2 regions of the Streptomyces sp. NPDC043908 genome follow, and region 2 is predicted to be linked to the other one. Evidence: predicted binding sites of a transcription regulator. Region 2 holds the regulator's gene; the other holds the start of a gene.
What was found. Region 2 encodes HrcA, which represses chaperone genes, less so after heat shock. Its sites were predicted from a motif close to TTNGCACTCNGNNNNNCNGAGTGCNAA; they were not measured.
Positions count from the first base shown of each region.

Region 1: a site for HrcA is predicted at 5,456-5,482, ahead of groES (co-chaperone GroES). Genes of this name have one in related genera too.

Region 1 covers NZ_JBWKEI010000013.1:161,105-172,583, forward strand. Annotated here, with positions in the region: gene AC069K_RS26870 (ABC transporter substrate-binding protein) at 1-228, shown strand, start outside; gene AC069K_RS26875 (carbohydrate ABC transporter permease) at 306-1,163, shown strand; gene AC069K_RS26880 (carbohydrate ABC transporter permease) at 1,160-2,038, shown strand; gene AC069K_RS26885 (hydroxyacid dehydrogenase) at 2,101-3,129, shown strand; gene groL (chaperonin GroEL) at 3,258-4,886, opposite strand; gene groES (co-chaperone GroES) at 5,001-5,309, opposite strand; gene AC069K_RS26900 (hypothetical protein) at 5,651-5,944, opposite strand; gene AC069K_RS26905 (polysaccharide deacetylase family protein) at 5,941-6,876, opposite strand; gene AC069K_RS26910 (class I SAM-dependent methyltransferase) at 6,960-8,192, shown strand; gene AC069K_RS26915 (hypothetical protein) at 8,264-8,629, opposite strand; gene AC069K_RS26920 (hypothetical protein) at 8,674-9,303, opposite strand; gene AC069K_RS26925 (VOC family protein) at 9,419-9,952, opposite strand; gene AC069K_RS26930 (RNA polymerase sigma factor) at 10,078-11,322, opposite strand; gene AC069K_RS26935 (YciI family protein) at 11,396-11,479, opposite strand, start outside.
Region 2 covers NZ_JBWKEI010000020.1:30,526-42,004, reverse strand. Annotated here, with positions in the region: gene AC069K_RS32305 (HAMP domain-containing protein) at 1-2,378, opposite strand, end outside; gene AC069K_RS32300 (SpoIIE family protein phosphatase) at 2,567-4,477, shown strand; gene hemW (radical SAM family heme chaperone HemW) at 4,511-5,752, shown strand; gene AC069K_RS32290 (DUF3097 domain-containing protein) at 6,028-6,846, opposite strand; gene AC069K_RS32285 (MBL fold metallo-hydrolase) at 6,894-7,625, opposite strand; gene hrcA (heat-inducible transcriptional repressor HrcA) at 7,803-8,819, shown strand; gene dnaJ (molecular chaperone DnaJ) at 8,820-9,956, shown strand; gene AC069K_RS32270 (nitronate monooxygenase) at 10,239-11,315, shown strand; gene AC069K_RS32265 (16S rRNA (uracil(1498)-N(3))-methyltransferase) at 11,326-11,479, shown strand, end outside.

The sequences.
Region 1 (11,479 bases), on a different contig from region 2:
GCCGGGTTCTACGGCGGCCAGGACATCTACCGGCTCTTCGACGAGGCCGGCGCCTCGATCAACCCGCGCTGGAGCTGGGGCCCGACCACCGGCACGACCAACACCACGCTCAAGGACCGGTTCGGCAAGGTCCCCGGCGGCTCGGTCACCCTCAAGGACGCGGTACGGGCGGCCCATGACGCCACCGTGGCCGAGCTGAAGAAGCGCGGGCTGAAGGTCGAGGGCTGACCGTGGCGGCGAAGGCCCGCACCACGCCCCGCACTGCCCGCCGCACCCCCCACCGCACCGGCGCCGCCGCAGGCGTCCTGCTCACCCCCTTCTTCGTGCTGTTCACCGCGGTGACGGTGGTACCGGTCGGATACGCCCTCTGGCTGAGCCTGTTCACCGAGAAGCAGTCGGGGCTCGGGTTCGGCGGCGCCGAGTCCGTCTTCAGCGGACTGGACAACTACACGGCCGCTCTGGGTGACAAGGCCTTCCGCGACGGCTTCTGGATCCTGCTCGGCTACTGCGCCCTCTACATCCCCCTGATGGTCGGCGGGGCGCTCGCCCTGGCCCTGCTGCTCGACTCGGGGCTCGCCCGGGCCCGCCGGTTCTTCCAGCTGGCGCTCTTCCTGCCACACGCCGTGCCCGGCATCATCGCCGCGCTGATCTGGGTGTACCTCTACACACCCGGGCTCAGCCCGGTCGTACGGGCCATGGACTCGGGCGGTGTCGGCTTCAGCTTCTTCTCCCCCGACGGGGCCCTGCCCTCCGTGGTCAACATCGCGTTGTGGGAGTGGCTCGGCTACAACATGGTGATCTTCTACGCGGCTCTCCAGGCCATCGACCGGTCCGTCCTGGAGGCGGCGACCGTGGACGGCGCGGGCGCCTGGTGCACCGCGTTCAGCATCAAGATCCCGCTCGTCCGCGCCTCGCTCGGGATGGTGGCCCTGTTCACCGTGATCGGCTCGCTCCAGCTGTTCACCGAGCCGCTCATCCTCAACCAGGGCTCCGGCTCGGCGGTCACCTCCACCTGGACACCCACCCTGTACGCCTACACCGCCGCCTTCGCCCGCAACGACTACGGCCTGGCCGCGGCCGCCGCCGTCCTGCTCGCCCTCACCGCGGCGCTGCTCTCCTTCGCCGTCACCCGCCTCACCACCCGGAAGGGGGCGCGGACATGACCTCCCCGGCCACCTCGGGCGCGCCCGGCCCCGGCCGCTGGTTCTCCAGGGCCGCCGTGAACGGGATCCTGCTCCTCTCCGCCCTCTACACGCTCTTCCCCCTCCTGTGGCTGGTCACCGCCGCCACCAAGGACACCGGCGGACTGCTGACCGGCGACGCCTTCTCCTTCGAGGGCTCCAAGGGCTTCGACCTCGGCCACAACCTCTCCGACCTGGTCGCCTACAACGACGGCGTCTATCTGCGCTGGTACCTCAACTCCCTGCTCTACGCGGGCGGGGGCGCGCTGGTCTGCGCGCTGATCAGCGTCGCCGCCGGGTACGCCTTCGACAAGTACGACTTCCGGGGCAAGGAGAAGCTGTTCGCGGTGGTGCTGCTCGGGGTGCTCGTGCCGTCCACCGCGCTCGCGCTGCCGATGTATCTGCTCGCCAGCAGGACCGGGCTGGTCAACACCTACTGGTCGGTGCTGGTCCCCGTCCTGGTGAACCCCTTCGGGGTCTACCTCTCCCGTGTCTTCAGCGCGAGTCACATCCCCGGCGAGGCGCTGGAGGCGGCACGGATCGACGGGGCGGGCGAGCTGCGCGCCTTCTGGTCGATCGGGCTGCGGATGGTCATGCCGGGGTTCGTCACCGTGTTTCTCTTCCAGTTCACCGCGATCTGGAACAACTTCTTCCTCCCCCTGGTGATGCTCTCGGACCAGAAGCTCTTCCCGCTGAGCCTCGGTCTGTACGCGTGGAACTCCAACACCCATGCCGAGCCCTCGTTCTACCCCCTCGTCGTCACCGGCTCCCTCCTCGCCGTCCTCCCCCTCGTCATCGCCTTCGTCGCCCTCCAGCGGCACTGGAAGGCGGGCCTCACGGCGGGCAGCGTCAAGTGACCGGACGGACCCGCGGCCGGTTACCCCTGGACAACGCCCCCGTGAGGAGCCCGAGTTCCACCATGCACCACGCCACTGACAACCGCCCCGCCGTCCTGCTCGCCATGGGCCCCGGGATCGCCGAGCGGCTGTTCACCGAACGGCACCGCGCCCGTCTCGCCGCGCTCGCCAGGACCGACCCGTACCTCGTCGCCCACGAGCTCCTCGCGCCCCCGCCGGCCGTGGCGGCGGCACTCGCCGAGGCCGAGGTGCTGCTGACCTGCTGGGGCGCGCCGCCGCTCACGGCCGAGGTGCTGGCCTCGGCGCCCCGGCTGCGGGCCGTCGTGCACGCCGCCGGGTCGGTGAAGCACCACGTCACCGAGGCGTGCTGGGAGCGGGGCATCGCGGTGACCTCGGCGGCGGCGGCCAACGCGCTGCCGGTCGCCGAGTACACGCTGGCCGCGATCCTCTTCGCGGGCAAGCGCGTGCTGGCCTCGGCCCAGCGGTACGCGGAGCTGCGCGCCCCGCACGACTGGCTGCGCGAGGGCGACGGCACCGGCAACTACCACCGCACGGTCGGTCTCGTCGGCGCCTCGCGGATCGGCCGCCGGGTGATCGAGCTGCTGCGCCCCTTCGACTTCCGGGTGCTGCTCCACGACCCGTACGTCGACGCGGCCGAGGCGGCCCGGCTGGGGGTGGAGACCGTCCCGCTGGACGAGCTGTGCGCCCGCAGCAGTGTCGTCTCCGTCCACGCCCCGCAGCTCCCGGCGACCGAGCGCATGATCGGCGCGCGCCAGCTGGCCGCGATGCCGGACGGGGCCACGCTGGTCAACACCGCGCGCGGCTCCCTGGTGGACGGGCCGGCCCTGCTCGGCGAGCTGCTCTCCGGGCGGCTGCACGCCGTACTGGACGTCACCGAGCCCGAGCTTCCCGCCCGCGAGAGCCCGTTGTACGACCTGCCCAACGTCCTGCTGACCCCGCACATCGCCGGTTCGCTCGGCAACGAGCTGCACCGGATGGCGGATCTGGCGCTGGCCGAGGTGGAGCGGTTCGCCGCGGGGCAGCCGTTCGCGGACCCGGTGCACGCGGCGGCCCTGCGCCACTCGGCGTGAGAGACGTACGTGCGTACGTACGGGAAAGGCCCCCGCCCCGCCGGTGGCGGGATCGGGGGCCTTCGGCGTCGTACGGTTCCTGCCGCCGGGGGGCGTCGGGCTCCGTACGACGTCAGCGCGTCACCACGTCAGTGGCTGTGGCCGTGACCGTGGCCGTGACCGGCCTCGGCCTCCTCGTCGGCCGGCTTCTCGACGACCAGGGTCTCGGTCGTGAGCAGCAGGGAGGCGATGGAGGCGGCGTTCTCCAGGGCGGAGCGCGTCACCTTGACCGGGTCGATGACGCCGGCCTTGACCAGGTCGCCGTACTCGCCGGTGGCGGCGTTGAAGCCCTGGCCCTTGTCGAGCTCGGCGACCTTGGAGGTGATGACGTAACCCTCCAGGCCGGCGTTCTCGGCGATCCAGCGCAGCGGCTCGACGGCGGCGCGGCGGACGACCGCGACACCGGTGGCCTCGTCGCCGGTCTTGTCGAGGTTGCCCTCCAGGACCTTGACGGCGTGGACGAGCGCGGAGCCACCACCGGAGACGATGCCCTCCTCGACCGCGGCGCGGGTCGCGGAGATGGCGTCCTCCAGACGGTGCTTCTTCTCCTTCAGCTCCACCTCGGTGGCGGCGCCGACCTTGATCACGCACACGCCGCCGGCGAGCTTCGCGAGGCGCTCCTGGAGCTTCTCGCGGTCCCAGTCGGAGTCCGTGGACTCGATCTCGGCCTTGATCTGCGCGACGCGGCCGACCACGTCCTCGCTGTTGCCGCCGCCGTCGACGATCGTGGTGTCGTCCTTGGTGACGGTCACGCGGCGGGCGGAGCCCAGCACGTCCAGACCGGCCTGGTCGAGCTTGAGGCCGACCTCCTCGGCGATGACGGTGGCACCGGTGAGGGTGGCCATGTCCTGGAGCATCGCCTTGCGGCGGTCGCCGAAGCCGGGGGCCTTGACGGCCACGGCGTTGAACGTGCCACGGATCTTGTTGACGACCAGGGTGGAGAGGGCCTCGCCCTCGACGTCCTCGGCGATGATCAGGAGCGGCTTGGAGGAGCCGGCCTGGATGACCTTCTCGAGGAGCGGCAGGAGGTCCTGGATCGAGGAGATCTTGCCCTGGTTGATCAGGATGTACGGGTCGTCGAGGACGGCCTCCATACGCTCCTGGTCGGAGACCATGTACGGCGAGAGGTAGCCCTTGTCGAAGGCCATGCCCTCGGTGAACTCCAGCTCCAGGCCGAAGGTGTTGGACTCCTCGACGGTGATGACACCGTCCTTGCCGACCTTGTCCATCGCCTCGGCGATGAGCTCGCCGACCTGCTGGTCCTGGGCGGAGAGCGCGGCCACGGCGGCGATGTCCGACTTGTCGTCGATCGGACGCGCGGTGGCGAGCAGCTCCTGCGAGACGGCCTTGACGGCCGCGTCGATGCCCTTCTTCAGGGCGGCCGGGGAGGCACCGGCGGCGACGTTGCGCAGACCCTCGCGGACCAGCGCCTGGGCCAGCACGGTGGCGGTGGTGGTGCCGTCACCCGCGATGTCGTTGGTCTTGGTCGCCACCTCCTTCACGAGCTGGGCGCCCAGGTTCTCGTACGGGTCGTCGAGCTCGACCTCGCGCGCGATGGTGACACCGTCGTTGGTGATGGTGGGGGCGCCGAACTTCTTGTCGATGACGACGTTGCGGCCCTTGGGGCCGATCGTCACCTTCACCGTGTCGGCAAGCTTGTTGACGCCGCGCTCAAGGGCGCGACGGGCGTCCTCGTCGAACTTCAGGATCTTCGCCATGGGAGCGGTTCAGCCCTCTCGGAAACTTGGTGATACGAAAACTGCGCCCCTCGCCGCCCGGCTGTCAGCAGGGTGGCCAGGGGCGCAGCTCAGAAGCATTCGCTTCGAGGTGAATTACTTCTCGATGATCGCGAGCACGTCGCGAGCCGAGAGGACGAGGTACTCGTCACCGTTGTACTTCACCTCGGTGCCGCCGTACTTGCTGTAGAGCACGACGTCACCGACGGCGACGTCGAGTTCGACGCGCTTGCCGTCCTCGATCCGGCCCGGGCCCACGGCCAGGACGACGCCCTCCTGGGGCTTCTCCTTGGCGGTGTCCGGAATGACCAGGCCGGAGGCCGTGGTCTGCTCGGCGTCGAGCGGCTGGACCACAATGCGGTCCTCGAGCGGCTTGATGGCAACCTTGGAGCTGGCGGTCGTCACGATCCGACCTCCCCCTTCGGAGATCTCACGGGGTTAACTGTCTGAGGTGGCGACCAGGTGGATCCGTCGTCGCGGGTGCCGGACCTGCCCGTCGCTGTGTTGGCACTCTCCGGTGGGGAGTGCCAGAGCCGAGACTAGGACGGCGGTTAGCACTCGGTCAAGCGGAGTGCCAGACGGATGGTGCGTGGCGGAGTCCCGCGGGGTGCCCTGACGCCGCGTCCAGGGGGTGGTCGAGGGCCTGTCGCGCGCACGCGGCCGAGCCGGAAACGTCGCCCCGCGCGCGCGAGGGCGGAGCCGGAAAACGTCACCCCCGCGCGCGCGAGGAACGTGGCGCCCCGCCTCTAGGGCGTCGGTGCCGGGGCGGTCGCCCCCGGGGTGCGGGATGGCGCCGCCGGGCCGGGAGCGGGCGGGGTGCGTTCCGCGTCGGGGCGGACGTGCCAGGGCCGGCGGCCCGGGGCGCCGGGGCGGGGGAAGCCGCGCCGCGCGTCGGTCACCTTCGTCGCCGCCATGCGGCCGAGCCGTTCGATCGGGGCGGCGGGGCGCTCGCAGCCCGCCGCCAGCAGGGACACCGTCAGCGCACCGGCCGCCAGCAGACCGGCCAGCGGACCGCCCGACGGCCGGTGCGCGCGGGTCATACGTAGTCCTCCAGCCTGGCCACCGCGTACCCCTTGTCGGTGATGACCTTCATGACCTGCCGGATCATGTCGGGCATCGTGCCCTTCCAGTCCTCGCGCCCCCGGAAGTGGGTGAGCACGATGTCGCCGGGGTGGAGGTCGCGGTCCCACTCGCGCCACTCCATGTGGTCCGGGAACGCCTCGGCCGCCCACAGCGGCACCGCCTTGATCCCGCAGGACTGGGCCGCGCGCAGGGTGTCCTCGTTGTAGTTGCCGTACGGCGGCCGGAAGAGCCGGGGCCGCTTGCCCGCCCACGTGCCGATCTTGTCCTGCTGGCCGCAGATCTCGTGCCGCTGCTCGTCGTAGGAGAGACCGGGCAGATAGCGGTGGTTGAGCGTGTGGTTGTTGAGCGTGACCCCGAGGCTCTGCATGCGCTTGAAGTACGGGTAGTCGGTGTGGACGAGGTAGTCGCTGAGGAAGGCGCTGTAGGGGATGCGCAGGTCCCGCATCATCTTCAGCAGTTTGGGATCCTTCTCGGCGCCGTCGTCGATGGTCAGGAAGACGATCCGGTCCTTGGTGGGCACGGTGGTGAAGACCGGCGGCAGCGAGTCGCCGCCGTCCGTCTCGAAGCCGGGCCGGTTGGTGATCTCCGGTTTGACGGCGGGCGGGGCGGGCGGGGTCAGCGGCACCTTGGCCAGCCTCCACCTCCTGGCGGCGGTCACCCGGGCGGCCTGCTCCTCCTTGAGACGGCCGGAGTAGCCGGCGAGGGCGCGGGCGGCGTCGCTGTCGTAGGCCTGCGGTCCGGCGGCGGCCCTGCCGCCGCGTCCGCCCACGTGGGGATCCCCGGAGGCGCACCCGGAGCCGAGCGCGGCGACGACGAGCCCGGCGAACACCAGGAGGGGGGCTTTCGTCAGACGGCGCCCATTTTCTTCCTTTTGTCGTACAAGCTGCATGCCGCCGCATCCTGTCAGTGCGGGGCGGTATACCGGAGGCGACACCCGACACCGGACGCGCGCCGTCCCCCGCCTGGCCCACAATGGGGCGGGTGAACGACCTCGACACCTTCCGCGCCCTGCTCACCCCCGAGGGCGCGGGCCTGCTGGACTCGCTGCGCGACCACGACCCGGCCCAGGAGCTGGCGCTGGCGACCCGGCTGCGCCGCACGCACGCCCCGGAGCTGGTCTCGGCCGCCCTGGCCCAGGCGCGGCTGCGGCAGCGCGCGGTCGCGAAGTTCGGCGCGGACGACGCGTACCGGATGTTCTTCACCCCCAACGGCGTCGAGCAGTCCACGCGCGCGTCGGTGGCCGCCTACCGCGCCCGCGTCTTCGCCGCCCAGGGGGTACGGAGCGTGGCCGACCTGTGCTGCGGCATCGGTGGGGACGCGCTGGCGCTCGCCCGGGCGGGCATCTCCGTCCTCGCGGTGGACCGCGACGAGCTGACGGCCGAGGTCGCCCGCGCGAACGCGGCGGCGCTGGGCCTCGCGGAGCTGATCGAGGTGCGGTGCGCGGATGTGACCGACGTGGACACCTCGGGGTGGGACGCGGTGTTCGTGGACCCGGCGCGGCGCGGCGGGCGCGGGCGCGTCTTCGACCCCGAGGCGTACTCACCGCCGCTGTCCTGGGCGATCGGCGCGGCCCTGAAGGCCCCGCTCGCCGCGCTGAAGATCGCCCCCGGCATCCCGCACGAGACGGTCCCGCCGCAGGCCGAGGCGGAGTGGATCTCGGACGGGGGCGATGTGAAGGAGGCGGTGCTCTGGTTCGGGCAGGCGCACGGGTCCGGGCAGGCGCACGCCTCCCTGCACACCCGCACGCCGGGCGCGGTCCGTGCCACGCTCCTGCCCGCCGAGGCCACGCTCCGGGCCTCCGCCCCGCTCCCGCCGCCCCCGGTCGGCCCGGTGGGCCGCTACCTCCACGAGCCGGACGGCGCCGTCATCCGCGCCCATCTGGTGGCCGACATCGCGGCGGCGTGCGGCGGCCGCCTCATCGACGAGACCATCGCGTACGTGACGAGCGACGAGCCGTACGCGTCCCCGTTCACCACCGCGTACGAGATCACCGACGAGCTGCCCTTCAACATGAAGAAGCTGAAGGCGCTGCTGCGGGAGCGCGGGGTGGGCGTGCTGACGGTCAAGAAGCGCGGCTCGGCGGTGGAGCCGGAGGAGCTGCGCCGCAAGATGAAGCTCCAGGGGCGCGGTTCGGCGACGGTGTTCCTGACGCGGGTGGCGGGGGCGCCGACGATGCTGATCGGGCATCCGGCAGGGCGCCCGTAGACACCCCGGGCCTCTGCTCCCCGCGGCCCGGGAAGCCTTCCGCGCCGGGGCGAGGGCCGGGTCCGTACCCCCTACGCCAGGTCCGTGAGCTCCTCCGCGAACACCTGCGACAGCGGCTGCGGCCCCACGTACTGCTGGCAGTTGCACCGGCCCGGCTCGAAGCGGAGCGGCTGCTTGGACTCGTCCCAGGCGACCGGGATCTCGACGCGCTCGTGGCACAGGCCCTGCTTGTCGTGCTTGGCGAGGTGGTGGGCGCAGCCGCAGACGGGCTCCGGGGGGCGGTGGGCGGCCTCCAGGGCGAGGCGCTCGCACCGGGCCGCCTCCAGGCGTTCCAGCCGGCGCTCGTGGCGGGTGCGCAGGGCCGTGCGGCCCGTGTCGGCGGCCCAGCCGAAGCCTCCCATCCAGAAGACTATGAGGACCCACCAGTACCATTCCATGTTGCCGCCTTCCCCCTGAAACCGTGCGACGTGCGTACGCGCGTTCAGGATAGGTGCGCGGAGGGCCGGAGCCGTAGGGCCCAGCGGCGGTGGGACAGCGCCTTGTTGACGGCGATCAGGCCGGTGAGCCAGCACACCAGACCCAGCCCCATCCCCAGCACCACCACTCCGTAGGTGTCGTCGCCCGGCCGCGCCCCCGCCGGGACCGTGACGCACACGAACAGGCCGACCGCGCACATCAGTCCGCCCGGCAGCAGCCACGCCAGGCTCAGTCCGGGCGCGCGCAGCGCGGCGTCGGTCGCGGGATGGCGGTCCAACGCGGCCCACTGCGCCAGGAGTCGGCGGATCCGCGCGTCCTTGCGCAGGCCCGCCACGATCGCCACGGCGGTCGGCACCAGCGCGCCGAGCCCGATCACCAGGCAGACCGCCCCGTAGAGCACCGACAGCACGTCCAGCGCCTCGGTGAACGCGATGACCGCCGTCCCCACGAACGCCCAGCCGGTGGCGAGCAGCACCGCCCAGCCCCAGTGGGCCGCGATCCGCCCCGGGCCCAACTGCCGTGCCACCAGGTCCGCCAGGACCGCCGCGCGGTCCCTGAGCAGCGCGTCCCGGTCGGGCCAGGTACGGATCGCCACCGGGGGCGGGGGCGGCGGCAGGGGTGTGCGGAACGGCATGGACATGAGGTTACCGGCGCGGCCAAGAGGCCCCGCCGCCCGCTCGGTTGCCCGCGCTTTCCGGTCGCCGGCCCCGGTCGGGCCCTCCCGGTCGGCCGTCCGCGCGGCCGCCCGCTCAGTCGCCCTCGTACGCCCGTCGCAGCCCGGCCACGTCCAGCTTCTTCATCTTCATCATGGCCCCGAGCGCCCGGTTCACGCCCTCCCGGTCCTCGCCCGACAGGATCTCGCGCAGGGCGCGCGGGACGATCTGCCAGGACAGGCCGTACTTGTCCTTCAGCCAGCCGCACGGGCCCTCCTCGCCGCCGTCGGCGGTCAGCCCGGCCCAGAGCTCGTCGACCTCCTCCTGGGACGCGCAGTCGACGGAGAGCGAGATGGACTCGTTGAAGGAGAAGTCCTGCTTGCCGCCGTTGAGCGCGGTGTACTGCTGGCCGGCCAGTTCGAACACGACGGTCATCACCGTGCCGGCCTGGTCGGGGAACGCCTCCGTGTACCGGGTGGTCTCGATGATCCGCGAGCTGCCGCCGAAGACGGAGACGTAGAACCGCGCGGCCTCCTCGGCCTGGTCGTCGAACCACAGGAACGTGGTGATCTTCTGGACGGGCTGCGCGGACTGTGCGGACTGCTCGGAGCGTGCGGACTGCTCGGACATGGCTGCTGCCTCCCTCTCGGCCGGGCCGTCCGGCGGGTACCGGCGGCTCGGAAGGGTAGACCGGGCCCCACCGCGAAACTCATCGGTCGCCCGAAGCCCCCCGGCCGGCCGCGAGCCCCCCGGGCTCAGCCCTCCGCGCGCGCCCGCAGCAGCTCCCGCTCGCGCGCGTTGCGCGTCAGCTCCGCGGCGCGCGCGAACTCCGCGCGCGCCTCCCGCGTACGCCCGAGGCGCTCCAGCAGATCGCCCCGGACGCTCGGCAGCAGGTGGTAGCCGCGCAGCGCGGGATCGGCGGCGAGGGCGTCCACCAGGGCCAGGCCCGCCGCGGGGCCCTCGGCCATGGACACCGCGACCGCCCGGTTCAGCTCCACCACCGGCGAGGGGGCGATCGCCGCCAGTCTGCGGTAGAGCACGGCGATCGCCGCCCAGTCGGTCTCCTCGTACGAGGCGGCCTGCGCGTGGCAGGCGGCGATGGCGGCCTGGAGCGCGTACGGGCCGGGGGCGCCGCCGAGTTCGCCCGCGCGGGTCAGCGCCGCGAAGCCGCGCCGGATCAGCAGCCGGTTCCAGCGGGAGCGGTTCTGGTCGGCGAGGAGCACGGGCGCGCCCGTGGCGTCCGTGCGGGCGCCCGTGCGCGAGGCCTGGATCTCCAGGAGCGCGGCCAGCGCGTGCACCTCGGGCTCCTCGGGCATGAGCCCCGCCAGCACCCGTACGAGCCGCAGCGCGTCCTCGCACAGCGCCGGGCGCACCAGGTCGTCGCCGGCCGTGGCCGCGTACCCCTCGTTGAAGACGAGATAGATGACTTCGAGGACGGAGGCGAGCCGCGCGGCGCGCTCCGGCCCCCGCGGCACCTCGAACGGCACGTCCGCCTTCGCCAGCGTCCGCTTGGCCCGGGAGATCCGCTGGGCGACGGTCGCCTCCTGGGCGAGGAAGGCGCGGGCGATCTCGTCGGTGGTCAGCCCGCCGAGCAGGCGCAGCGTCAGGGCGATGCGCGCCTCGGTGGAGAGCACCGGATGGCAGGCGGTGAAGATCAGCCGGAGCAGGTCGTCGTCGATCGCGTCCGGCTCCTCGGCCGCCGCGAACTCCGGCGCGGTCACCGCCTCGTCGAGGTCGCGGCCGATCTCGGCGAGCTTGCGCGCGTAGCTCTCGCGGCGGCGCACGAGGTCGACGGCCCGGTGCCTGGCGGTGGCCGTGAGCCAGGCGCCCGGGTTGTCCGGGACTCCTGTCTCCGGCCACCGCTCCAGGGCGGCGACCAGCGCGTCCTGCGCCAGTTCCTCGGCGATGGCGACGTCCCGCACGATCCGCGTGACGGCGGCGATGACGCGCGGGGCCTCGATCCGGAAGACGGCCTCGACGGCGTCCTTTTCTGTGCTCACGGGCAGTCATGAGAACACCCGCGCGGCCCGGCGGCAATCGCCGTCCGCCGAGCACGCCGTCGTACGCGGACGGTCAGCCCTCGAAGATCTCGCGGATCTCGGAGGTGACCGTCCAGTGCTCCTCGTGGATCGTCAGGAACCGCTTGGCCCACTCGAT
Region 2 (11,479 bases):
TCCTCCAGCAGGATCCGCTTCTTCTCCAGCGCCGCCTGGCGCACCAGGCCGTGGCCCGGCATGCCGGTGGTGTCGACGGTGGCGCCCTGGGCCGAGCCGTAGCCCGCGATGAAGGCGAGGCCCTTGGTGGTCGACGTCGTACGGGACGGGGTGCCCTCGTTGCCCGGATCGGCCAGGAAGAACGCGCCGTACTGGGCGTTCACCAGCGGGGTCAGCTCGCGCAGGATCAGGTCCGCGACCTCCATCAGGTCGCGGTGGCCCTGCATCAGACCGGCCAGGCGCGCCAGGTTCGACTCCAGCCAGTCCTTGGCGCGGGTCGTCTCGCGCAGGTTGGACACCATCAGGTTGATGTTGTCCTTCAGCTCCGAGACCTCGCCCCGGGTCTCCACGGTGATCGAGCGGGACATGTCGCCCTGGGCCACCGCCGAGGCCACCTCCGCGATCGCGCGGACCTGGGTGGTGAGGTTCAGGGCGAGCTCGTTGACGTTGGTGGTCAGGCGCTTCCAGGTGCCGTACACGCCCTCGACCCGGGCCTGGCCGCCCAGCTGGCCCTCCGAGCCGACCTCGCGGGCGACCCGGGTGACCTCGGAGGAGAACGAGGAGAGCGTGTCCACCATGGTGTTGATGGTGGTCTTCAGCTCCAGGATCTCGCCGCGCGCGTCCACGTCGATCTTCTTGGAGAGGTCGCCCTGCGCCACGGCGGTCGCCACCTGGGCGATGTTGCGCACCTGGGAGGTGAGGTTGTCCGCCATGTAGTTGACGTTGTCGGTGAGGTCCTTCCAGACGCCGGAGACGCCGAGGACCTGGGCGCGCCCGCCCAGCCGCCCGTCCGTGCCGACCTCGCGGGCGACGCGGGTCACCTCGTCCGCGAACGCCCGCAGCTGCTCCACCATCGTGTTGACGGTGTCCTTGAGCTCCAGGATCTCGCCCCGCGCGTCCACGGTGATCTTCTTGGAGAGGTCGCCGTTGGCGACGGCCGTGGTCACCTGGGCGATGTTGCGGACCTGGGAGGTGAGGTTCGAGGCCATGAAGTTGACGTTGTCCGTCAGGTCCTTCCAGACCCCCGACACCCCGCGCACCTGCGCCTGCCCGCCGAGGTTGCCCTCGGTGCCGACCTCGCGGGCGACGCGGGTGACCTCGTCGGCGAAGGCGGAGAGCTGGTCGACCATGGTGTTGATCGTCGACTTCAGCTCCAGGATCTCCCCCTTCGCCTCCACGGTGATCTTCTTGCCGAGGTCGCCCTGGGCCACCGCCGTCGAGACGAGCGCGATGTTGCGTACCTGGGAGGTGAGGTTGTCCGCCATGAAGTTGACGTTCTCGGTGAGGTCCTTCCAGACCCCCGAGACGCCCCGGACCTGGGCGCGCCCGCCGAGGTTGCCCTCGGTGCCGACCTCGCGGGCGACGCGGGTCACTTCGTCGGCGAAGGCGGAGAGCTGGTCGACCATGGTGTTGATCGTCGACTTCAGCTCCAGGATCTCGCCCTGCGCGTCCACGGTGATCTTCTGGGAGAGGTCGCCGTTGGCGACGGCCGTGGTCACCTGGGCGATGTTGCGCACCTGGGAGGTGAGGTTCGACGCCATGAAGTTGACGTTGTCCGTCAGGTCCTTCCAGACCCCCGAGACGCCCCGGACCTGCGCGCGCCCACCCAGCCGGCCCTCGGTGCCGACCTCGCGGGCCACCCGGGTCACCTCGTCCGCGAAGGCGGAGAGCTGGTCGACCATCGTGTTCACGGTGAGTTTCAGCTCAAGGAGTTCGCCGGTCGCCTCGACCGTCACCGTACGGGTGAGGTCGCCGCGCGCCACCGCCGTGGTCACCGCCGCGATGTCGCGGACCTGCGCGGTCAGCCGGGACGCCATGGTGTTGACGGCCTCGGTCACGTCCCGCCAACTGCCGCTCAGCCGCTGCACCTTGGCCCGCCCGCCCAGCCGGCCCTCGGTGCCGACCTCGCGGGCGACGCGGGTCACCTCGCCGGTGAAGAGGGAGAGCTGGTCCACCATCTTGTTGACGGCCCGGCCCAGCCGGCGCAGATCCCCGCGCAACTGGCGGTTCCCGTCGTGGAGGTCGACCCGCTGGGTCAGATCACCGCCCGCCACCGCGTCCAGGACGCGCGTGGCGTTCGCCGCCGGTACGACCAGGGCGTCGATCAGGGTGTTCGCGCTGTCCACCCCGGCCGTCCAGGCGCCGTGCCCCGGGCTCGCCGCCAGCCGCTCGTCCAGCCGGCCGTGGCGGACGACCTCGCGCCGCACCCGTCGCAGCTCGTCCGTGAAGTGCTGGTTGCGCACGGCCACTTGGTTGAAGATCGCGGCGAGCTCGGCGGGTATCCCCTCGTGGGTCTCCTGGAGCCGGACCCCGAAGTCCCCGTCCCGCAGCGCCGTCATCGCGGCCAGCAGCGGGCGCAACTCCAGTGCCCGGATCCACTCCCCGCCCTCGGGCGGCGCGGCGCTGTCTCTGCTCATCCCGGTCATCCCGGCCCACTTCAGTGACTCGGTGCTTATGGGCCCGCTCAGTCTGTCACTCTGTCGGTGTCATGAGGTGCGCAATGTGAGAACCGATCAGGAGCCGCACCGTGGGGTCCATTCCAACGCAGCGGGAGAGCGGGAACCGCCCGCCCGGCCCGGTGCCCTCCCCTGGCGCGGCGGAGCCCCGGCCCGCGTCCGCCGCCCGCACCGGCCTGCCCGGCAACCCGCTCGCGCCGTCCGCCGCCCGCCGCTTCGCGCGCGCCGCCCTCGCCGACTGGACCGCCCAGGGCGCGCCCGGCGCCGAGGGGCTGGACGAGCGGGCCGCCGACGAGGCGGCCATAGTCGTCAACGAGCTGGTCACCAACGCCGTGGTGCACGCGGGCACCACCGTCGAGCTGGTCTGCCGCCTGGAGCCGCCCGCCGGGGACGAGCCCGGCGCGGTGGTCGTCGAGGTCTCCGACCACCACCCCTCCCGGGTCGTGCGCCACGAGCCGCGCGAGCCGGGCGCGCCGGAGTACGGCCGGGGGCTGCACCTGGTGGCCGCGCTCGCCGAGTGCTGGGGCATCACCTACCGCACCGGCCTCAAGACGGTCTGGGCGCGGCTGCTCCTCGACGCGGAGGGCGCCGCCCCGGGCGAGGAGGGGCCGGGCCGCGAGGAACGGCTCCAGCGCGGACCGCGCGCCGCCGGGATGCCGGCCGCCCCGGGGCGCGGCGCCCCCCTCGGGCAGGACCGCGACTGGGTGAACCGGGGCGCCCTCTCCTTCCTGGCGGAGGCGTCCGACCTGCTGGCGGGCCAGTTCGACGAGGACATGATCGCGGCGCTCGCCGGACAGCTCCTGGTGCCCCGGCTCTGCGACTGGTGCGCGATCTGGCTCGACCCGGAGACCGGCGGCCCGGCCGGCGAGCCCCGGCTGGCCCGGGTGTGGCACGCCCGCGAGTCCGGGATCGACGAGCTGCGGGCGGTCCTGGAGAAGGATCCGCCCCGGCTGCCGGAGTCCGCGCGCGGCGGCCCGGTCCCGATGCCCTGGCCGGCCCCGCAGGACGGCGGCGACGGGGCGGCGCTCGCGTACCGGATGGTCGCCGGCGGCCGGGCCGTCGGCGTGCTCATGCTCGGGCGGGCCGGGACGGCGCGCATCCCCGACGAGGTCACCGGACTGGTCGAGGACTTCGTACGCCGGGTGGCGCTGGCGATCGGCGCCGCCCGCCAGTACACCCGCCAGGTCACCATCAGCCGGGTCCTCCAGCGCGGACTGCTCCCGGCGGGCGTGGCGGAGATCCCCGGCGTCGACAGCGCGCTGGTCTACCAGCCCAGCGGCGAGGGCGTGGCGGGCGGCGACTTCTACGACCTGTTCCCCGGCGCCGACGGCCGCTGGTGCTTCGCGCTCGGCGACGTCCAGGGCAGCGGCCCCGAGGCGGCCGTCGTCACCGGCCTGGTGCGGCCCTGGCTGCGGCTGCTCGCCCGTGAGGGGTACGCGGTGCACGACGTCCTGGACCGCCTCAACAAGCTGCTCGTCGACGACGGCGTCGAGGCCGCCGAGGCGGCCGCCCGGATGGTCGCGGCGGCGGGCGGCCGCGAGGTGGCCGAGGGCCCGCAGGCCCGCTTCCTCTCCCTGCTGTACGGAGAGCTCGTCCCGGTGCCGCCGGAGAGCGGCGGGGGCGTCCTGTGCACCCTGGCGAGCGCCGGCCACCCGCTGCCGCTGCTGCTGCGGCCCGAGGGGTCGGTGCGGGCGGCGGCCGTGCCGCAGGTGCTGGTCGGGGTGGTGGAGGGGGTGGCGTACGAGAGCGAGAGCTTCCGGCTGATGCCCGGCGACACCCTGCTGTGCGTCACGGACGGGGTGACCGAGCGCCGCTCCGGCCGGCAGATGTTCGACGACGGGGACGGCCTCGCCGCGGTGCTCGCGGGGTGCGTGGGCATGACGGCGACGGGGGTCGCGGAGAGCGTCAAGCGGGCGGTGTACGCGTTCGGCACCACGCCGCCGGAGGACGATCTGGCGCTCCTGGTGCTCCAGGCGCGCTGAGGGCGTGCCCGGGGCCGTCCGGGGTGGCGGACAATGGGGGGCATGCCTTCCGTACTGCCCGATGGTGAGCCCATGCCCGAGGACGGGGCGCTGCCCGGTTCCGCCCTGGAGGGCGCTCGGGAGCGACCGCTCGGCTTCTACCTGCACGTTCCCTACTGCGCCACGCGCTGCGGGTACTGCGACTTCAACACCTACACCGCCACCGAGCTGCGCGGCTCCGGCGGCGTCCTGGCGTCCCGCGACAACTACGCGGCCACCCTGACCGACGAGATCCGGCTCGCCCGCAAGGTGCTCGGCGACGACCCGCGCCCGGTCCGTACGGTCTTCGTGGGCGGCGGCACCCCGACGCTGCTCCCCGCCGCCGACCTGGTCCGGATGCTCTCGGCGGTACGCGAGGAGTTCGGCCTGGCGGACGACGCGGAGGTGACGACGGAGGCGAACCCCGAGTCGGTGGACCGGGCGTATTTGGAGGAGCTGCGGGCCGGCGGCTTCAACCGGGTCTCCTTCGGCATGCAGAGCGCCAAGCAGCACGTCCTGAAGATCCTCGACCGCACGCACACGCCGGGCCGCCCCGAGGCGTGCGTCGCCGAGGCGCGGGCGGCGGGCTTCGACCACGTCAACCTCGACCTGATCTACGGGACGCCGGGGGAGTCGGACCAGGACTGGCGCGAGACGCTGGCGGCGGCGGTGGGGGCGGGTCCCGACCACATCTCCGCGTACGCCCTGATCGTGGAGGAGGGTACGCAGCTGGCGCGCCGCATCCGCCGGGGCGAGGTCCCGATGACGGACGACGACGTCCACGCGGACCGCTACCTCATCGCGGACGCGGTGCTGGCCGAGGCGGGCTTCCACTGGTACGAGGTGTCGAACTGGGCCACCACGGAAGCGGGCCGCTGCCTGCACAACGAGCTGTACTGGCGGGGCGCGGACTGGTGGGGCGCGGGCCCCGGCGCGCACAGCCATGTCGGGGGCGTGCGGTGGTGGAACGTGAAGCATCCCGGGGCGTATGCGGCGGCGCTGGCGGGTGGGCGTACGCCGGGGGCGGGGCGCGAGGTCCTGGCGGCGGAGGACCGCCGGGTGGAGCGCATCCTGCTGGAGCTCCGGCTCCGGGAGGGCTGCGAGCTGTCGCTGCTGCGCCCGGCGGGGCTGGCGGCGGCGCGCCGGGCAATGGGGGAGGGGTTGCTGGAGGAGGGGGCGTTCGGGGCGGGGCGGGCGGTGCTGACCCTGCGGGGGCGGTTGTTGGCGGACGGGGTGGTGCGGGATCTGGTGGACTGACCCCCGGTCCGGGGTGCGGTGTTCGGCTGCGGGTGTGTGGTGGGTTGCCCGCGCAGTTCCCCGCGCCCCTGGGGGGAACGGGGCCCCCGGGGCGCGAGGACCGGGAGGAACTGGGCCGCAGGCCCGTTCCTTGAGGGGCGCGGGGAACTGCGCCGCCAGCCCCCACCGGGCCGCAGGCGAACGTGGGTTTCAGGGGCGCGGGGAACTGCGCGGCCAGCCCCCACCGGGGCGCGGATGGAGAGAGGCGTTCGGGGCGGAGCCGTCCCCCGGAGGGTTTAGGGGAGGGGCGGGGAGGGGGCCGTCACGAAGTCGATCAGCTCCTCCACCCGCCCCAGCAACTCCGGCTCCAGGTCCCGATAACTCCGCACCCCGGAGAGAATCCGCTGCCACGCCGCCCCCGTGTTCACCGGCCACCCCAGCGCCCGGCACACCCCCGTCTTCCAGTCCTCCCCCCGCGGCACCACCGGCCACCCCGCGATCCCCACGGCCGCCGGCTTCACCGCCTCCCACACGTCGATGTAGGGGTGCCCGGCCACCAGCACGTGCGCGCCCGTGACCGCCGCCGCGATCCGGGACTCCTTGGAGCCGGGCACCAGGTGGTCGACCAGGACACCCAGGCGCGCGTCGGGGCCGGGGGCGAAGTCCGCGACGATCGCGGGGAGGTCGTCGATGCCCGACAGGTACTCGACGACGACGCCCTCGATGCGCAGGTCGTCGCCCCACACCTTCTCCACCAGCTCCGCGTCGTGGCGCCCCTCGACATAGATGCGCCCCGCGCGCGCCACCCGCGCCCGCGCCCCCGGCACGGCGACGGAGCCCGAGGCGGTGCGCGCCGGGCGCGAGGGAGCGGGCGCCGGCGGGCGTACCAGCGTGACCACCTTCCCCTCCAGCAGGAACCCCCGCGCCGCCATGGGGAACACCCGCTTCTTGCCGAAGCGGTCCTCCAGCGTCACCGTCCCCGCCTCACAGCGGAGCACCGCCCCGCAGAACCCGGTCGTCACCTCCTCGACGACCAGGTCGAGCTCGGCGGGCACCTCGGGGGCCGGGGTCCCCTTCTTCCAGGGCGGAGTCAGGTCCGGGCTGTAGCTGCGCATTCCGATGAGAATACGGGTGGATCATGTGCCCATATGGGTGTACGCCCTTATGACACGCCGAATTCCTCCGCGAGCCCGGCCCGCTGCGCCCGGACGAACGCCGCGTCCACCACCGCCCCGTGCCCCGGTACGTACACCGCGTCCTCGCCGCCCAGGTCGAGCAGCCGGTCGAGGGCGGCGGGCCAGTGGGTGCGGACCGCGTCCGGCCCGGCCTGCGGCTCGCCGGACTCCTCGACCAGGTCACCGCAGAAGACGATTTCGGGCGAACCGGGGCCACCAGGGCTGCCCGGGACCAGCAGGGCCAGGTCGTGGCCGGTGTGGCCGGGGCCCACGTTCGCCAGCAGCACCTGCCGCCCGCCCAGCTCCAGCGTCCACTCGCCCGTCACGAAGTGCCGCGGGCGCACCAGCAGGTCCGCCGCCTCGGCGGCCCGCGCGGGCGGCACCCCGTGGGTGACGGCGTCGGTCCGCAGGGCGTCCGCGTCCAGGACCCGGTCGATCCCGACCGCCCCGTAGACCTCGGCCCCGGAGAACGCGGCCGTGCCCAGGACGTGGTCGAAGTGCGGATGGCTGAGTGCGATATGCGTCACCCGGCGCCCGAGCAGCGCCTGTGCCTGGGCGCGCAGCTCGGCGCCCTCGCGCAGGGTCGAGCCCGTGTCGTACAGCAGGACCGCGTCCTCGCCCGCGACCAGGCCCGCCGTAGCGTCCCACCCCGGCAGCCGGCGGCGGCCCACGCCGTCGCCCAGCCGCTCCCAGCCGAACTCTTCCCAGCGGACGTCCATGACACGACGCTATCCCGGGCGGCCGGGGCGGTGCGTTCGAGCGCGCCGCGAGCGTCACGGACCGCCGCCCTTGCTAGGGGTGTACCGGTCGGCCGTACACTGGCCGGGGATCGCTGGCACTCGAACGCGCAGAGTGCCAGGGCAGAGCGGCCAGGACGACAGCTGGAGGTGTGCGCGGTGCTCAGTGAACGCAGACTCGAAGTCCTGCGCGCGATCGTCCAGGACTACGTCGGGACCGAGGAGCCGGTGGGCTCGAAGGCCCTGACCGAGCGGCACAAGCTGGGCGTCTCGCCGGCGACCGTGCGCAACGACATGGCCGTGCTGGAGGAGGAGGGCTTCATCGCCCAGCCCCACACCAGCGCCGGCCGTATCCCCACGGACAAGGGCTACCGGCTGTTCGTCGACCGGCTCGCGGGCGTCAAGCCGCTGTCGTCGCCGGAGCGGCGGGCCATCCAGAACTTCCTGGACGGCGCCGTCGACCTCGACGACGTGGTGGCGCGCACGGTCCGGCTGCTCGCGCAGCTGACCCGGCAGGTCGCCGTCGTGCAGTACCCGTCGCTGACACGGTCCACCGTGCGGCACGTGGAGCTGCTGTCGCTGGCCCCGGCCCGGCTGATGCTGGTGCTCATCACGGACACCGGGCGGGTCGAGCAGCGGCTGGTCGACTGCCCGGCGCCGTTCGGCGAGACCTCGCTGGCGGATCTGCGGGCCCGGCTCAACAGCCGGGTGGTGGGGCGCCGCTTCGCGGACGTCCCGCAGCTGGTGCAGGATCTTCCCGAATCCTTCGAGCCGGAGGACCGAGGAACCGTTTCGACGGTGCTCGCCACCCTGCTCGAAACCCTGGTGGAGGAGACCGAGGAACGGCTGATGATCGGCGGCACCGCCAATCTCACCCGCTTCGGACACGACTTCCCCCTGACCATTCGGCCGGTGCTGGAGGCGCTGGAGGAGCAGGTCGTGCTCCTCAAGCTGCTCGGCGAGGCCAAAGAATCGGGCATGACCGTACGAATCGGGCATGAGAACGCCCATGAAGGGCTGAACTCCACGTCCGTCGTCTCGGTCGGCTACGGTTCGGGCGGCGAAGCCGTCGCGAAACTCGGCGTGGTCGGACCGACCCGCATGGATTACCCCGGAACGATGGGAGCGGTACGCGCAGTGGCACGTTACGTCGGACAGATCCTGGCGGAGTCGTAAGTGGCCACGGACTACTACGCCGTACTGGGCGTACGCCGCGACGCATCGCAGGACGAGATCAAGAAGGCGTTCCGGCGCCTGGCGCGTGAGCTCCACCCGGATGTGAATCCGGACCCGAAGACGCAGGAGCGCTTCAAGGAGATCAACGCCGCCTACGAGGTCCTCTCGGACCCGCAGAAGAAGCAGGTCTACGACCTCGGAGGCGACCCCCTGTCGTCCTCCGGCGGCGGTGGAGCCGGTGGCTTCGGCGCGGGCGGCTTCGGGAACTTCTCGGACATCATGGACGCGTTCTTCGGCAACGCGGCGCAGCGCGGGCCCCGTTCGCGCACCCGTCGCGGCCAGGACGCCATGATCCGGCTGGAGATCGACCTCAACGAGGCGGCCTTCGGCACGACCAAGGACATCCAGGTCGACACGGCGGTCGTCTGTACGACCTGCTCCGGCGAGGGCGCCGCTCCCGGCACCTCGGCGCAGACGTGTGACATGTGCCGCGGCCGCGGCGAGGTCTCCCAGGTCACCCGCTCCTTCCTCGGCCAGGTCATGACCTCCCGCCCCTGCCCCCAGTGCCAGGGCTTCGGGACCGTCGTGCCCACGCCGTGCCCGGAGTGCGCGGGCGACGGCCGCATCCGCTCGCGCCGCACGCTCACGGTCAAGATCCCGGCCGGTGTCGACAACGGCACCCGGATCCAGCTCGCGGGCGAGGGCGAGGTCGGCCCCGGCGGCGGCCCCGCCGGTGATCTGTACGTGGAGATCCACGAGCTGAACCACGACGTCTTCCAGCGCCGTGGCGACGATCTGCACTGCACGGTGACGATCCCCATGACAGCGGCGTCGCTCGGCACCAAGGTGCCGTTGCAGACGCTGGACGGCATGGAGGAGGTGGACATCCGGCCGGGCACCCAGTCGGGCCAGTCCATCCCGCTGCACGCGCGCGGTGTGACGCACCTGCGGGGCGGTGGCCGGGGCGACCTGATCGTCCACGTCGAGGTCACCACGCCGACCAAGCTGGATCCGCAGCAGGAGGATCTGCTGCGCCAGCTGGCGAAGCTCCGCGGCGAGGAACGCCCGACGGGGCAGTTCCAGCCCGGGCAGCAGGGGTTGTTCTCCCGGCTGAAGGACGCGTTCAACGGGCGGTGAGGGGGTTCCCTCTCGGGGGCGCCGCCCGTCGGCCCGGTGTTCGGCTGCGGGTGCGTGGGGGTTGCTCGCGCAGTTCCCCGCGCCCCTGTTCGGCCCGGTCTTTGGCCGCGGATCGTGGGTGGCCGGTCGCGCAGTTCCCCGCGCCCCTCGGGGGGACCGCCGTCTCCCGGGATGTCGCTCAGCCAGTGACCCCTTCGGGAACCGTGCGGCCAGCCCGGGGGTGAAGGGGCTGGGGGGTCGGGGCGATTCGGTGGCTGGGCGGGGCCGTGGCACGATGCGGGCATGGCTTTGACCGATCTCTGCCGGTATCCGATCGTGCAGGCTCCCATGGCCGGTGGCGTCTCCGCCCCCGGTCTGGCCGCCGCGGTCTGCGAGGCCGGCGGACTCGGGTTCCTGGCCGCCGGGTACAAGACGGCCGACGGCATGTACCAGGAGATCAAGCAGCTGCGGGGGCTCACCGGACGCCCCTTCGGCGTCAACCTGTTCATGCCGCAGCCGCCGCACACCGACCCGGCCGTCGTCGAGGTGTACCGCAACCAGCTCGCGGGCGAGGCCACCTGGTACGAGACGCCGCTCGGCGAGGCCGACTCCGGTGGCGACGACGGCTACGAGGCCAAGCTGGCGATCCTGCGCGAGGACCCGGTCGCGGCCGTCTCGTTCACCTTCGGCTGCCCCGAGCGCGAGGTGCTCGCCGCGTTCGCCGCCCTCGGCACGTACACCGTCGTCACCGTGACCACCCCCGACGAGGCGCTGGCCGCGCAGGTCGCCGGGGCCGACGCCGTCTGCGTCCAGGGGACGGAGGCCGGCGGCCACCAGTCCACGCACCGCGACGACCCGCAGGCCGACGGCTCCGGGCTCGGGCTGCTGACGCTGATCACCCAGGTCCGCGAGAGCGTGACGCTGCCGATCGTCGCGGCCGGCGGGCTGATGCGCGGCGCCCAGATCGCGGCGGTGCTCGCGGCGGGCGCGGACGCGGCGCAGCTCGGCACGGCGTTCCTGGCCTGCCCCGAGTCCGGCGCGCACGCCCTGCACAAGCAGGCCCTGACCAACCCCCTCTTCGTCCGTACGGAGCTGACGCGGGCGTTCTCCGGACGCCCGGCCCGCGGCCTGGTCAACCGCTTCATGCGCGAGCACGGACCGTACGCCCCGGCCGCCTACCCCCAGGTGCACCAGATCACCGCCGGGCTGCGCCGGGCCGCCGCGGCGGCGGGCGACGCCCAGGGCATGGCGCTGTGGGCGGGCCAGGGACACCGGCTGGCACGGGCGCTGCCCGCCGGGCAGCTGGTGGAGGTCCTGGCGGCCGAAGTGGACGCGGCGCTCGCCGCGCTGGCCGCCGCAACGAGAAACCGCACCACATGAGGAGCACGTCATGACCGCCCCGGTCTTCGTCGTCGAGCGTTTCCCCGCGTCCGGGCCGGGCGGCCGGTACGTCCTGGACGGCCCCGAGGGACGGCACGCCGTCTCCGTGAAGCGGCTCGCACCCGGTGAGGACGTCGTCCTCACCGACGGCCGCGGCACCTGGG